2 regions of the Mesorhizobium sp. NZP2298 genome follow, and region 1 is predicted to be linked to the other one. Evidence: riboswitches for the same ligand, from Rfam matches in the RefSeq annotation. Region 1 holds a riboswitch; the other holds the start of a gene.
What was found. Region 1 has a riboswitch for cobalamin ahead of EB231_RS17855 (CbtB domain-containing protein). Riboswitches for the same ligand answer to the same signal wherever they lie in the genome.
Positions count from the first base shown of each region.

Region 2: another riboswitch for cobalamin. It lies ahead of EB231_RS01920 (aromatic ring-hydroxylating oxygenase subunit alpha); the one in region 1 lies ahead of EB231_RS17855 (CbtB domain-containing protein).

Region 1 covers NZ_CP033365.1:3,688,738-3,696,035, forward strand. Annotated here, with positions in the region: gene EB231_RS17840 (heparan-alpha-glucosaminide N-acetyltransferase) at 1-331, opposite strand, end outside; gene EB231_RS17845 (MFS transporter) at 539-1,738, shown strand; gene EB231_RS17850 (aromatic ring-hydroxylating oxygenase subunit alpha) at 1,742-2,911, opposite strand; cobalamin riboswitch at 3,056-3,253, shown strand; gene EB231_RS17855 (CbtB domain-containing protein) at 3,290-3,469, shown strand; gene EB231_RS17860 (CbtA family protein) at 3,485-4,291, shown strand; gene cobU (bifunctional adenosylcobinamide kinase/adenosylcobinamide-phosphate guanylyltransferase) at 4,284-4,799, shown strand; gene cobO (cob(I)yrinic acid a,c-diamide adenosyltransferase) at 4,801-5,430, shown strand; gene cbiB (adenosylcobinamide-phosphate synthase CbiB) at 5,427-6,401, opposite strand; gene cobD (threonine-phosphate decarboxylase CobD) at 6,400-7,298, shown strand, end outside.
Region 2 covers NZ_CP033365.1:424,606-431,903, forward strand. Annotated here, with positions in the region: gene EB231_RS01900 (ABC transporter ATP-binding protein) at 1-908, shown strand, start outside; gene EB231_RS01905 (DUF680 domain-containing protein) at 982-1,218, opposite strand; gene EB231_RS01910 (DUF680 domain-containing protein) at 1,287-1,490, opposite strand; gene EB231_RS01915 (DUF680 domain-containing protein) at 1,563-1,763, opposite strand; cobalamin riboswitch at 2,258-2,458, shown strand; gene EB231_RS01920 (aromatic ring-hydroxylating oxygenase subunit alpha) at 2,575-3,822, shown strand; gene EB231_RS01925 (hybrid-cluster NAD(P)-dependent oxidoreductase) at 3,843-4,943, shown strand; gene EB231_RS01930 (PqqD family protein) at 5,087-5,518, shown strand; gene EB231_RS01935 (serine kinase) at 5,552-6,601, shown strand; gene EB231_RS01940 (glycosyltransferase family 2 protein) at 6,598-7,298, shown strand, end outside.

The DNA of each region.
Region 1 (7,298 bases):
GCGTGGCAATCCGCGTGACGACCGAAATGGCGATCGCCGCTCCGGCAACCATGGCGAACCGCTTCCAGAAGCCGTTCCAGCGGATTTGCCGGCCATGGGCGAGGTACAGGCTGACGCCGACCAGGAACAGGAAGGTCGAGGCGATGCAGCGTGCGTAGATCTTCCACCAGCCGAAGGCGGTGAGGCCCGGATCGGTGTAGCCGAAGAATTCCAGGTCCCAGGTGAAATGGTAGCTCGCCATGGCCAGCAGCGCGATGCCGCGCACGATGTCGATGGCGACGATGCGCCTGGATGGCTCCGGAACGGGTGCGGTCGGCATATGGATGGTCATGGTCTCGCGATCTGATTCAGCCCGCCTGAGGACTATCACGGTTGGACGGGACAGAAGAAGGCCAGGGGGTGGATCAAGCGACGCTTTAGGCCAGAGCCGGGAAGCCTTTGACCGGCTTCGCTTTTGGCCGGTAACGGGTCGGTTTCCTCTTAATCGCCCGGGAATGGCCAGGGCAGATTTGGCTGGTGATTCTGCTTTGGGGAAGCAATGTCCACCCATGTGCGCCATCCGATCTGGCTCCCGGCCCTCAAGGCCGCGGATGCGCGCACCTTCGCCTCGCTCTACGCGGTGGAGTCCTTTGCCCGCGCCACGGTGTCGAGCGTCATCCCGATCCAGGCCTACGAGATCCTGCACAACGAGCAGATCGTCTCGATCCTCTACACCATCGTGGCGCTGCTCGGCCTGTCAGTGACCTTGTTCATGCCGATGCTGATCCGCCGCTTTGCTAGGCGCTGGGTCTACACGGCGGGCGCCTGCCTGCTTGCCATCGGCTCGCTGTTCTTCGTCACCCATACGCTTGCCGGGCAACTGGCCGGGATGTTGTGCCGGGTGATGGGCGCGAGCGCTTTGTCGATCACCCTCAATCTCTACATCATGGACCACATCCGCAAGACCGACTTCATGCAGGCCGAATCGCTGCGCATGGCGTGGTCGATGTTCGCCTGGACCGGCGGGCCGACGCTCGGCATCTTCCTCTATACACGCTTCGGCATCTACGCGGCGCATGGAGCGGTGGCGGTGTTCGCGCTGGCCTTGCTGGCGTTGTTCTGGACCTATCGGCTGGGCGACAACCAGTCGATCCGGCCCGGCAAGACCCGGCCGGCCAATCCGCTCGCCAATATCGGCCGCTTCATCGCGCAGCCCAGATTGAGGCTTGCCTGGCTGATCGCCTTTGGCCGCTCCTGCTTCTGGACGACGTTCTTCGTCTATGGGCCGCTGTTCATGGTGATCACCGGCCAGGGCGAGCTGGCCGGCGGCCTCTTGGTCTCCGCCGGCAATGCGCTGCTGTTCATGGCCATCTTCTGGGGCAAGGCCGGAAAACGCTTTGGCGGTCGCATGACCATGACCTTTGCCTATTTCGCCATGTCGGCAACGCTTATGGCGGCAGGCGCGGTGGGCGAGAGCGTGCCGCTGCTCACCGGCGCCTTCCTGTTGTGCGGCGCCTTCTTCACCATCGCGCTCGACGCCTTGGGTTCGACCGCCTTCATGCGTTCGGTACGATCTTATGAACGGCCGCAGATGGCTGCGGTCTACCGCACCTATCTCGATTTTTCCGAACTGACGCCGCCTCTGGTCTATTCAGTGGTGCTGGCTTTCTTCGGGCTGGGTTCGGTGTTCGTCACGCTCGGCCTGCTGGCGGCGGCGTGCGGCTTCGTGACCTGGCGCTATCTGCCGAAGTCACTGTGAGGATCACGGCGAAAGCGTTGCGTGGTGTTCGCGCACCCAGTTGTGGAAGCGGTGCAGTTCATATTCCTCGGGCATCAGCACGCCGGCGGCGTGCCGCATCGAGCGCAGGCCTCTCTGGTTGACCTCGCAGATCGCCGCATCCTCCTCCAGCACCTGTGTGCCGAAGGCGATGATGTTGTCGATGTCGGTCGCGGCCAGCGCTTCGGGCGCGAACAGCCATTCGGAGACAAGTTCCGTCTGTTCCGGCCCGAGCGGCACCAGCCGAACGGTCCTGACATAGTCGACATGGCCGACGATGAACATCGAGGGCAGGCTGGTGGCGTAGGTCTGGCCGGCGGCGCGTTCGGCTGGTGTCAATCCCGAGAAGACCGGCCCATGGGTCTTGCCGTCGCTCGACCAGGTTTCGGCGCCCGCCCGCAGACCACCGGAAAACTCCGGCGCGTCATTGTCGGCGTGGCGGGTCCATTCGGGGTCGTCATGCCGGCTCATCAGGCCGCGGCCATAGATCGGCACCAGCCGCGACAGGTCCTTGTGGACGCCCGGACAATGCAGGCACTCGTTGAAGTTCTCCCAAAAGATCTTCCAGTTGCAGTGCATCACCTTGCGCAGCACATGGCCTGCCACCAGCGTTTCCAGAGGCCAGTTGCCGAGATTGCCGGAGGCCGGGTCGAAGGATGCCTGCGCGGAGCCCGCCGCGTCCTCCTGCAAATTGATGAACACGAAGCCGCGCCATACCGAAAGTGCGACGCGATGGAGCGGATGGTCGGCCTTGTCGAAGCCGTCCGGCAATGATTTCGACGGCACGCGCACGAGGTCGCCGCGCAGCGAATAAGACCAGGCATGATAGGGGCAGGTGATCAGCCGCGCCTTCAGCCGGCCCTCGCTCTCCTGGCAAAGTTGGGAGCCGCGATGCCGGCACGTGTTGTGGAAGGCCCGTAACGCGCCGGTGTCGTCGCGCAGCACGATGATGTCCTGCGTGCCGATGCGGAATCGGCGAAAGGCCAGCGGTTGGGCCAGATCGGCCTCGCGGCAGACCAGCAGCCAGTTCTTGTACCAGATGGCATCGAGGTCCAGTTGATAGGCCGCTGCATCCCAATAGGCCGATGAGGGCAGGGTGGGTTCGGTTTGGGTCAGGCCGTTATAGGGATGGCGCTCGCTGGCAATTGGCTGCATGGCTGGCTTCCTGTGAAGAGGCCAGCCGACACCCGGCCAGCATAATTGTCAATTGTGGTGCCGATGACGGCGGATGTGGGCGGCATGGCGTAATCGCGCTGGTTACCGGCGGAATTTGGTTTGCCGGAGGCGATGATTCTGCCTATAGTCGCCGATGTCGTCGGTTCCATTTTGGAGCCAAGAGGGAATGCGGTGCGGGCTGACTTGTTGCCCAATGCCGTTGCTGCCCCCGCAACTGTATGCGGTAGTCCTCTCCATATGCCACTGAAGATTTGTCTTCGGGAAGGTGGGGAAGGGCGCTGATCCGTGAGCCAGGAGACCTGCCGGCGACAGGAAACTGACTTCGATGCCCTCGGGTGGAGGGTGAAAGGACAAGACATGACTACCGCTTCCGTCTCTCTCGGCGCCTCCGTTTCCTCGCAGTCGCGCTTCATGCAGCTGGCGCTCGCCGCGCTGCTCGGCACCTTCATCATCGGCTTCGTCGGCTTCTCGCATATCGATGCGGTCCACAATGCCGGTCATGACAACCGGCATTCGATGGCGTTTCCCTGCCACTGACGAGGATCTGACATCATGAATCTGTTTCGCAACGTCGTGTTCATCGCGGCGATCGCAGGGCTCGTGGCCGGCGTCGTTCTCGCCTGCATGCAGGCCTATGCCACCGTGCCGCTGATCCTCAAGGCGGAAGTCTACGAACAGGCCGAAGGCGGCCATAGCCATGACCATGCCACGGCGCCGGCTGATGCCGCCAGCGGCAACGCAATGAGTTCCGCCGCGCCAGCATCGAATGCCATGAGCGCTGCCACCCCGGCTCCGGCCGCAGCGGCTGTTCCGGCCGAGGACGAGGGCTGGGCGCCTGCCGACGGCTTCGAACGTTTTGCCTTCAACGTGGTGTCCAACGTCGTTACCGGCATCGGCTTCGCGCTGATCCTGGTCGCTGTTTCGGAATTCGCCGGAGGCATCGGCAATTGGCGCCAGGGCGTGTTCTGGGGCCTGGCCGGCTTTGCCGTTTTCACGCTGGCGCCCGGCCTCGGCCTGCCGCCGGAACTGCCGGCCATGCCGGCGGCCGACCTCACGCAGCGCCAGATCTGGTGGGTGGCAACGGTGGTCGCGACCGCCATCGGGCTTGGCCTGATCGCGTTCCGCAAGTCGTTGCCGCTTGCCATCCTTGCCGTGCTGCTGATCGTGGCGCCGCACATCGTCGGCGCGCCGCAGCCCGATAGCTTCGAGACACCGATCCCGGAAGGCCTGCACCACCAGTTCGTGGTGGCGGTGACGCTGACCAATCTGGTGTTCTGGCTGATGCTTGGCGCCGTCGTCGGCGTGGTGCGCGGACGCTTCACCGGCACCGCGACCAGCCTGCGCGACAGCTTTGCCTGATCGCGGCAAGCTGAGCTTCATCATTGGTGGTGCGCGCTCGGGAAAGAGCGCGCACGCCGAAACCCTGGCGACGGCGTTGCCCTCGCCATGGGCCTATATCGCCACCGCGCAAGCCTATGACGACGAGATGCGCGAGCGCATAGCGCTGCATCGGGCGCGGCGCGGCGCGGGCTGGACGACTATCGATGCGCCGCTCGACCTCGCCGGCGCGCTCGAGGCCTTGCCCGATAGCCACCCGGTGCTGGTCGACTGCCTGACGCTGTGGCTGACCAATCACTTGCTGGCAGACCATGACCTTGGGTTTGAGTGCCGGCGGCTGGCGGATGTGTTGTCGCGACCTCGCGGGCCGTGGTTCGTGGTATCCAACGAAGTCGGGCAAGGCATCGTGCCGGACAATGCGCTGTCGCGCCGCTTTCGTGATGAGGCCGGTCGACTCAACCAGCAGATCGCGGCGATCGCCGATACGGTGCTGCTGATGGTGGCGGGGCTGCCACTCAAGGTGAAATGAGATGACCGATATCGACGGCAAGACCACCGAAGACCGGGACGAAGAGCGCCACCGCGCCAAGATGGCCAAGCGCAAGGCGGTGCAGGACGCCGAGGTGGCGGCCAAGACGATCGAGAAGGGCCTGCTGATCGTCAACACCGGCCCGGGCAAGGGCAAGACGACAGCAGCGTTCGGTTTGGCGCTCCGCATGCTCGGCTATGGGAAGCGCGTCGGCGTCGTCCAGTTCATCAAGGGCAAGTGGCACACGGGCGAGAAGGATGCTTTCGCAACCTTCGGCGACCGCGTCGTCTGGCACGCGATGGGCGAGGGCTTCACCTGGGAGACGCAGGATCTGAAACGCGATATCGCCGCTGCCGAAGCCGCCTGGGCCAAGGCGCTGGAGTTGATGGCCGATCCGTCCATCAGCCTTGTCGTGCTCGACGAGCTCAATATCGCATTGCGCTACGACTATCTCGATCTCGACAAGGTGGTCGCAGCGCTGAAAGCGCGTCGCGAGGGACTGCATGTCGTCGTCACTGGCCGCAACGCCAAGCCGGCACTGGTCGAAGCGGCCGACCTGGTCACCGAAATGGCCGTGACCAAGCACCACTTTTCGGCAGGCGTGAAAGCCCAGCAGGGGATCGAGTTCTAGAACGCCAGAACCGCGACAACCGAGACCAAGCCGAACAGCGCGATCAGCAGATAGTCAGCGACGCGGTAGAGTTTCAGCGCCCGCCTGATGTCGCCGCTGTCGACGTCGCGGCGGCCGCCTTCACCCATGAAGACATCATCGACCAGCACGCCGCCATAGCTGCGCGGCCCGGCCAGTGCCAGACCGAGCGCGCCGGCCATGGCCGCTTCCGGCCAGCCGGCGTTGGGCGAGCGATGTTTTTTCGCGTCGCGCCACACCGCGTGCCAGGCGCTGCGGGGATCGGCGTCCCTGACCAGGAAAGCCGCCAGCACGATCAGCAGCGCCGTCAGCCGAGAGGCCGGCAGGTTGATCCAGTCGTCGAAGCGCGCCGCCGCCCAGCCGAAGGCCTCGTGGCGCGGGGTGCGGTGGCCGATCATCGAATCGGCGGTGTTGGCGGCCTTGTAGGCGGCGCCGCCGGCCAGCCCGCCGACACCGGTCCAGAAGGCGGGAGCGACGATCCCGTCGGAAAAATTCTCCGCCAGGCTTTCGATCGCCGCACGGCAGACGGCGGCGCGGTCGAGCGCTTCGGGATCACGGCCAACGATTCGCGAGACGGCGACACGGCCCATGGCCAGCCCGCCTGTATCGAGCGCGTCGGCGACGGATTCGACATGTTCGTAAAGGCTCTTCTGCGACAGAAGCGATGTCGCCAGAAGGGCGGCAACGATCAGTCCCAGGGGAACGAACCAGAGCAGGACAAGCTGTACGCAAAGGCCGATCGCCGCCGGCACCAGCACGATGACCAGAAGTGCCTGGACACCGCGTTGGCGACGTAGTGCGTCGGGATCAGTGGCGCGGTTGAGCCTGCGATCGAGAAAGGATATCAGCCTGCCGAACCACGTCACCGGATGGCCGATGGCGCGAAAGAGCCAATCCGGGTAACCGAGGGCGAATTCGACGGCCAATGACAGGAAAGCGATCAGGACTGACATGAAGCTTCTTGAAGGAGCGGTGGACCATGGTGGAAGTCTCGGCCGGGCGAGGGTGCTTTTCCCCAACGCCGTATTGCCTTTCGTCGACCTCTCTACCGGTATCAATCCGCACTCCTACCCGCTTTTCGACCTGCCCGCCACCTCGCTGTGGCGATTGCCGGAAGCCGGGCGAGCGCGTGAGCTGACAGAGATAGCGGCCAGAACCTACGGCGCGCCGTCGCCAGCCAACGTCGTCGCGGCGCCCGGCACGCAGATCCTGTTGCCGCGCGTGGCGTCGCGGGTCAGGCCTGGCAAGGCGTTGGTGCTGGGGCCGACCTATGCCGAACATGCGCGTGCCGCCGCGATCGCCGGTCACGAGGTGAGCGAAGTCAGCGATTTCGCGGCGCTGGCGCAGGCTGACCTTGCCGTCATCGTCAATCCCAACAATCCCGACGGTCGCGTGATCGAGCGCGACCGGCTGCTGGCGCTGGCCGCCGGGCTGCGTGCAAAAGGCGGGCTGCTGGTCGTCGACGAAGCGTTCATGGATGTCGGCCCGCGCCAGCACAGCCTCGCCGGTGACGTCGATCAAGGCGGCATCGTCGTGCTGCGCTCGTTCGGCAAGTTCTTCGGCCTGGCCGGCCTGCGGCTCGGCTTCGCGCTTTCGGATGCAGCGACGGTGGAATCTCTGGAATCGCAATTCGGGCCATGGGCTGTTGCCGGCCCGGCGCTGGAATACGGCATCCGCGCGCTTGCCGATATCGGTTGGCAGGAAACGATGCGGGGCTCCCTGGCGGACGCGGCGGCGCGGCTGGACACATTGTTCGATCGTTTCGGCGTGCCTGTCGTGGGCGGCACCACGTTGTTCCGCTATCTCAGCCTGCCGGATGCCGCTGGCCTGTTTTCAGCGCTTGGCGAGCG
Region 2 (7,298 bases), 3.3 Mb from region 1:
ACGTGCCGCCGTCGAAGCGCGGCATCGCCATGGTGTTCCAGTCCTATGCGCTCTATCCGCACATGACCGTCTACGACAACATGGCGTTCTCGATGAAGATCGGCAAGGAGAACAAGGCCGAGATCGACCGCCGCGTGCGTCAGGCGGCGGAAATCCTGCAACTGACCAAGTATCTCGACCGGCTGCCCAAGGCGATGTCGGGTGGGCAGCGCCAGCGCGTCGCCATCGGCCGCGCCATTGTGCGCAATCCGAAAGTGTTCCTGTTCGACGAGCCGCTCTCCAACCTTGACGCCGCACTGCGCGTCGCCACGCGCATCGAGATCGCCAAGCTCAAGGAATCGATGCCCAACACGACCATGATCTACGTCACCCACGACCAGGTCGAGGCGATGACGCTGGCCGATCGCATCGTCGTGCTCAAGGACGGGCACATCGAACAGGTCGGCACGCCGATGGATCTCTACAAGAAGCCCGGCAATCTGTTCGTCGCCCAGTTCATCGGCTCGCCGGCCATGAACATCCTGCCGGCGACGATCGACAAATCAGGCAGCCCGACCGTCGTCAGCCATGTCGGCGGGCGCAAGGCTACGGTGCCGATCACGACGCCGGCCTCGGCGAAGGGTACGGCTGTAAGCTTCGGCGTGCGGCCGGAGGACCTGATCATCGCCACCGGCGCGGATTATCTGTTCGAGGGAACGGTCGATTACGTCGAGCAGCTCGGCGAGGTTCAACTGGTCTATGTCGACATCGGCCGCGCCGACCTGCCTCTGGTGACCAAGCTGCCGGGCAATGTCGAGGTCAAGCGCGGCTCGACGCTGCGGCTGACAGCCAATGCCGAGGACTTGCATATCTTCGACACGGACGGGCGGTCCTTCGCGCTGCATGAAGCGGAAGCAAAGGCGGCTTAAGAGGCCTGTCTGGACAGCAAAAAAAGAGCGGCGGGCAAGGCCCGCCACTCTTTTTTAGGATCGACTTTGGCTGTTAGTGGCCGAAGAGATTCCGGTCAGCGCCCTGGGGTGCCGACTTCTGCGCGTCGCCCGACGAATTGAGCAGCTTATAGACGGGCGAATCGCCGTTGCGGATCGAAGCCGTACGTGAGTTGTCGACCGAAGTCGCGGCAGGCTGGTTGGCGCCATTGGAGCCGTAGTTGTCGCTGCCGGCGAAAGCGCTGCCGGAGAGAGCCAGAACGGCGGCGGCAGCAATGATGATCTTGTTCATTTCAAGTCTCCTGAATTTCAAGTTTCAACGGGGCGGCAGGCGGGCCCGCCACCCCGGAGAATCGGCTGTTAGTGGCCGAAGAGATTGCGGTCGGCACCCTGGACGGGTGTCTGGGCAGCCGGTTCCGACTTCTTGATCGAAGCGGTGTAAGAGCTGTCGGTCGAAGTAACAGCGGGCTGGTTGGCGCCATTGGAGCCATAGTTGTCGCTGCCGGCGAAGGCGCTGCCGGAGATAGCCAGGACGGCGGCGGCAGCAAGGATGATCTTCTTCATTTCAAGTCTCCTGAATTCTTCGAGTTCCGCCAAGGCGGCGAGCCGAGCCCACCGCCTGCTGGAAATCGACTGTTAGTTGTTGCCGAAGAGGTTGCGATCGGCACCCGTGACAGGCGCCTGAGCAGCCGGCTCCGACTTCTTGGTCGAAGCGGTATACGAACCGTCGACGGCAGCAGTGGCTGCAGGTGCATTCGAACCATAGTGATCGCTACCAGCGAAGGCGCTGCCGGAAATGGCCAGAAGGGCGGCGGCAGTGAGAACAATCTTTTTCATTTTTGGTACTCCAGTATTTTTCCGTCCGTCTAGCGGCGTGTCTTGGGATTAAAATCGCGTCGTTCGGACAGCCCCGATGTGGGAAAGCCAGGCGGCCGTTTCCAATCACGAAGTTGTTCCGTGTGGACCAAGAGTCCACCACTTGAAATTGTACCAAAGCCTTCCGGATCAAACATTTTTCTTTTTGATATCAATCGATTAGATAAAATCGGCAACGCGATCACCTGAGGTATCGGAGGCTCAGCGTTCACACCCTGCTGTACGCACCGTCAACAGAAACGAACCGTTCGGTTCGATTTTAGAATCTGCTAATAGTCACTTTTCGAAACCGTTAACCTTTCTTGCTTCGATTCCGGGGCGATTTCGATAGCCGGCACCGTCGTCACCGAGACGCGTTTCGTGGCCGTTGTTCCCGGCCCGCTCGCTGCGCAAGCGTGTCGCGGCACATGGATGCGATGTCGCTTTCATGCCGATGTGGCATGCGCTGTCGTGATTAGATCATGGCCATCTCGGGTGCCGCTTCGTGACGACGGGGCGGAGAATTGGGAAGCCGGTCAAAGTCCGGCGCTGCCCCCGCAACGGTGGTGGAGTTCAAGTCGCAACGGGAGACCACTGGGCGAAAGCCTGGGAAGGTGTAGCGACCGTCCGAAAGGACACTCCAGAGCCCGGAAACCAGCCCGAGATTTTTGAACTCGACTGATCGCGGTGGGCGGTCAAGAGGTGGATAGTGCATGACCGGCGCTTCGCCGGGACTGCATCCGATCCTTCCTCCATCACCACCATAGTCAGTCCTTAAACACGAGGACAGGACATGGATGTGCGCAACGATATGCTGAGGCTCCTGGACAGCCGCAGAGAGGGTTTCTCGCTCGAGCAGCCCTTCTACACCGACCCGGACTATTTCAAGCTCGACATGGAGCTGATCTGGTACCGCGACTGGCTTTTCATCGGCCATGATTGCGAATTGCCCAAGCCCGGCAGCTTCATCACCGTACAGGTCGGCGACTACCCGGTCGTGCTGGTGCGCGATCAGCAGGGCAAGATCAACGCCTTCCACAATTCCTGCCGCCATCGCGGAAGCCGGGTCTGCAACACGGACAAGGGCACGGCCGCCAAACTTGTCTGTCCCTATCACCAGTGGACCTATGAGCTCGACGGTCGCCTGCTGTTTGCCCGCCAGATGGCCGACGGTTTCGACAAGAGCCAGTTCGGGCTGAAGCCGGTCGCCTGCGAAAGCGTTGCCGGCTACATCTTCATCTGCCTGGCGAAGGAGCCAGCCGACTTCGCGCCGATGCGGGCGATGATCGAACCCTATCTCAAGCCGCACCGGCTCAGCGAGGCAAAGATCGCCTTCGAGAGCACCATCGTCGAAAAGGGCAATTGGAAGCTCGTCTGGGAAAACAACCGAGAGTGCTATCACTGCGCGGGCAATCATCCGGAGCTGTGCAAAACCTTCCCGGAAGCACCGACCGTGACCGGCGTGCAAGGCGCCGACAGCGATCCGGAGATGCTGGCGCACTGGGCCAAATGCGAAGCGGTCGGCCTGCCGAGCAAGTTCCGCATCGACCCGGCGGGGCAATACCGAGCCACGCGGGCGCCGCTGCTGCGCGATGCGGTCAGCTACACGATGAACGGCAAGCGGGCGGTGAGGAAGAACCTCTCCGACAGCGTCTCGGCCGACCGTATCGGCACATTGATGCACTATCACTACCCGACGACCTGGAACCATATCCTCATCGACCATGCCGTCACCTTCCGCGTGCTGCCGATCAGCGCCACCGAAACCGCCGTGACGACCAAGTGGCTGGTGCACAAGGATGCGGTCGAGGGCGTCGACTACGATCTTGCCGAGCTCACCCATGTGTGGACCGAGACCAACGATCAGGACCGCCGCATCGTCGAGGAAAACGCCCTCGGCATCCTGTCGCCGGCCTATGAGCCCGGCCCCTATTCGGAGCTGCATGAGGGCGGCGTGATCCAGTTCGTCGACTGGTACGCCCGCTTCATCGGCCCGCGCCTCGCCGAAGGCGGCCGGCCGGCGCTGCGCAGCGTCGCCTGAGAGGTTGAGGGATGAATGCGATGACCGACCTTGGCCTCTATCGCCATCTCGATCAGATGGCGCCCTGGAACGACAGGCTGCAGGTGCTGGAAGTGATCGGCGTCAGCGACGAGGCGCCTGACGTCAAGACCTTCACGTTCCGATCCGACAACCAGACCTGGTTCCGCTACAAGCCGGGCCAGTTCGTGACGCTGGAGCTACCTGTACCGGACGGGCCGCTGATGCGCACCTATACGCTGTCCTCCTCTCCGTCGCGGCCCTTCTCTATCGCGGTCACGGTGAAGGCGCAGGCCGGCAGCATCGGCACGCGATGGATGTTCGATCACCTGACACCCGGTTCGCACGTCAAGGCCTATGGGCCGAGCGGCGACTTTTCGCTGCACAGCCATCCGGCGGCCAAATACCTGTTCATCTCGGCCGGGTCCGGCGTGACGCCGATGATGTCGATGCTGCGCTGGCTGAACGACTGCGCGCCATGGACCGATGTCGGCTTCGTCAATTGCGCGCGTCGCGCCGAAGAGATCATTTTCCGCAAGGAGCTTGAGCTGCTCGGCGGTCATATGCCAGGCCTGTCGCTGGGCTTCATGATCGAGGAGCGGTCAAGCCGCGAGGGCTGGTATGGCCATATGGGCCGTATCGACGCCATCCGGCTGCCATTGCTGGCGCCCGATTTCCGTGAACGCGAAATCTTCTGCTGTGGTCCGGACCCTTTCATGCGCGCCGTGCGCGGCATGCTGGAAGCCGCCGGCTTCGACATGACGAAATACCACCAGGAGAGCTTTGCCGCACCCGCGGTGGAGGAGATCCCGGCGCCGTTCGCAACGCCGGCGCAGGATGGCGTGGCCGTTCCCGCCGAGGCCGCAACGCAGATCCGCTTCGCGCTTTCGGACGTCGACGCCGAATGCGTCGCCGGCCAGACCGTGCTGCAGACGGCGCGTGCCTCTGGCGTGCGGATACCCGCGGCCTGCGAATTCGGCCTGTGCGGAACCTGCAAGGTGAAGAAAGTCTCCGGTGCCGTCGAGATGAGCCACAATGGCGGCATCCTCGATCACGAGATCGACGACGGCTTCATCCTCGCCTGCTGCTCGAAGCCGCTATCGGCTCTCGAAATCGAAGCGTGATCGGCTTGCGCTCCAACTGATCGCCAAAAGTGCCGGCACCCTGCCGGCGCCGGTTGCCTTGCCAAGAAAGAACCGAGCGTTTACAGGCGTTGTCAGTGGAAGCGATCCCGCTGGCGGGCGGGAATTGTGAAGCGGGGGCAACAATGACGCATGATTGCGACACCTATGCGGTTGCGAGCAGGGACATCGTCTTCGAATCCTTCGATGGCGAGGCAGTCGTGCTCAACCTTGCGAATGGCAAGTATTTCGGCTTCTCCGATTCCGGCAGCAGGGTTTGGCAGGCGCTCTCGTCCGGGGTCAACACCCAAGCCCTGATCGGGCTGACCGCCGGTGGCTCGACACTGGGCGCGGCGGAACTCGAACACTTCATCTCGCAACTGCTCGAAATGGGGTTGCTGGTGCGTTCAGATCAGGTTGCGCAAGCGCTGCCGGACGAGCTATCCGCCGAGCTTGCCGCCACGAACGAACCGCTCAATGTGAGCATTCACGACGACCTCGCCGACCTGATCATCGTGGATCCCATCCACGAGGTCGAGGAACCCCTCGGCTGGCCGGCGGTCAAGCAGGCATCCTGACGAGCCGGCTGCGTCCGAGATAGAGGGCGCTGGATGCCGCGCGTCACGCTCGAAACCTTGCCGGATTACGCACGGTATCTCATCACCGCCGCGGAAGAAGCCGCTGCAAATTATCCGGCCCCGCTGACGGTCCGCCTGCCTCGACTGGAGCTGACCGCGCATGTCCGTCCCGGTGTGCTCGCGGATGCGCTGGGCCACGCCTTTGTAGAGGCCCATGATGGCCTGACGGCACCGTCGGCATGCCGTATCTTCATCGCTCATCCTGGCATCGGCGGCATCCCTGAGCCGGCGAGGTGGGGCGACGCGCATTTCACCGAATACGGCTTTGCCGAACGGCTCGCCGGGGACGGGCTGCGTGGCCACTATTTTCACGATCTGGATTTCTGGCAGGTCTACGATCCGCAACGCCGCATTGGCGTGCAACTGATGGCGTCGGCCGATGCCTTCCCGCCCTGGGAGCCAACAGCGCCACTGCGGGCCTTCCTGCATTGGGAATATGCGGCGCGCGGCATGCGGCTGACCCATGCCGGCACGCTCGGTGCCAATGGCAAGGGCGTGCTGCTTGCCGGTGCGGGTGGCGCCGGCAAATCCGGCACCGTCGCCGCCGGTCTGCTCAACGGGCTCGACAGCGTCGGCGATGACTATGTGCTGATCGATCTCGTCGGTGGCGTAACCGCGCGGCCTCTGTTTTCAACGCTGAAGCAGGATGCGCGCGGTTTCGCGCGGCTGGGCCTGAAGCAGCGGCTGGGGGTCGAGAACCCCTTGAACTGGCAGGGCAAGCACACTTTTCACATTGTCGACATAGCGCCGCGGCCGGTACCCCCGGCGCTAGACATCGTTGCGCTGGTGGTGCCACATATCGGCGGTGGCGAGGCGAGTTCGATCGTGCCGGTGTCGCGGCGAGACGCCATGATAGCGCTGGCGCCGTCGGGCATCATGCAGATGCCGGGGGAACGCGAAAGCGGCTTTCGTTTCTTCGGCGATCTTACCCGCCTGCTGCCAAGCTACCGCCTGTCCTTGGGAACACATCCCGAGGAGATCGCCGGCACCATTGCGGATTTTCTAACGCGGGTTGCTTCATGAAGTTGAGCGTGATCATGCCTGTCTACAACCGCGAACGCTATGTCGTTTCGGCATTGCGCTCGCTGGTGCGTCAGCGCGACGCCGCCGATCTCGACATCATCGTCATCGATGATGGCTCGACCGACGGTTCGGCGGAGGCCGTGCGCTCGATGATGGGGGAGAACCCCTGCATCCGCCTGTTTCGGCAGGAGAACATGGGCGTGACCAGGACCCGCAACGCCGGCCTCAAGCTGCTCAAACCGGAAACGGAACTCGTGTCGTTCCTCGATTCGGACGATGTCTCGCCGGTCGGACGATTCAAGGCTGATATTGCGTTCTTTCAGGCCGACCCCGATCTTGAGCTCACCTATTCCCTCATGATGTTGGTCGACGGCATCGACGACGACAGGCTGGAACCCGAGCCCGGCAGCCATTTCATGACCGTGAGGGGAATTCATCTGTCATCGGGCATTTTCTCGCGCAAGCTCGTCGATCGGATCGGCGGCTTCGACGAAGCCTTCCACCAGGCGGAGGACACCGACTATCTGCTGCGCACCTTTGAAAGTGGACCCAGATTCGTCACGCCGGATACCGTGGCGCTTTATTACAGGCGTCACCCCGGCAACATGACGAAGCAGGCCGACACATCCCTTCGGGAATTCATGCGAGCCATCCACAAATCGATGCGACGGCGCAAGGCCGACCCCTCCTTGCACGG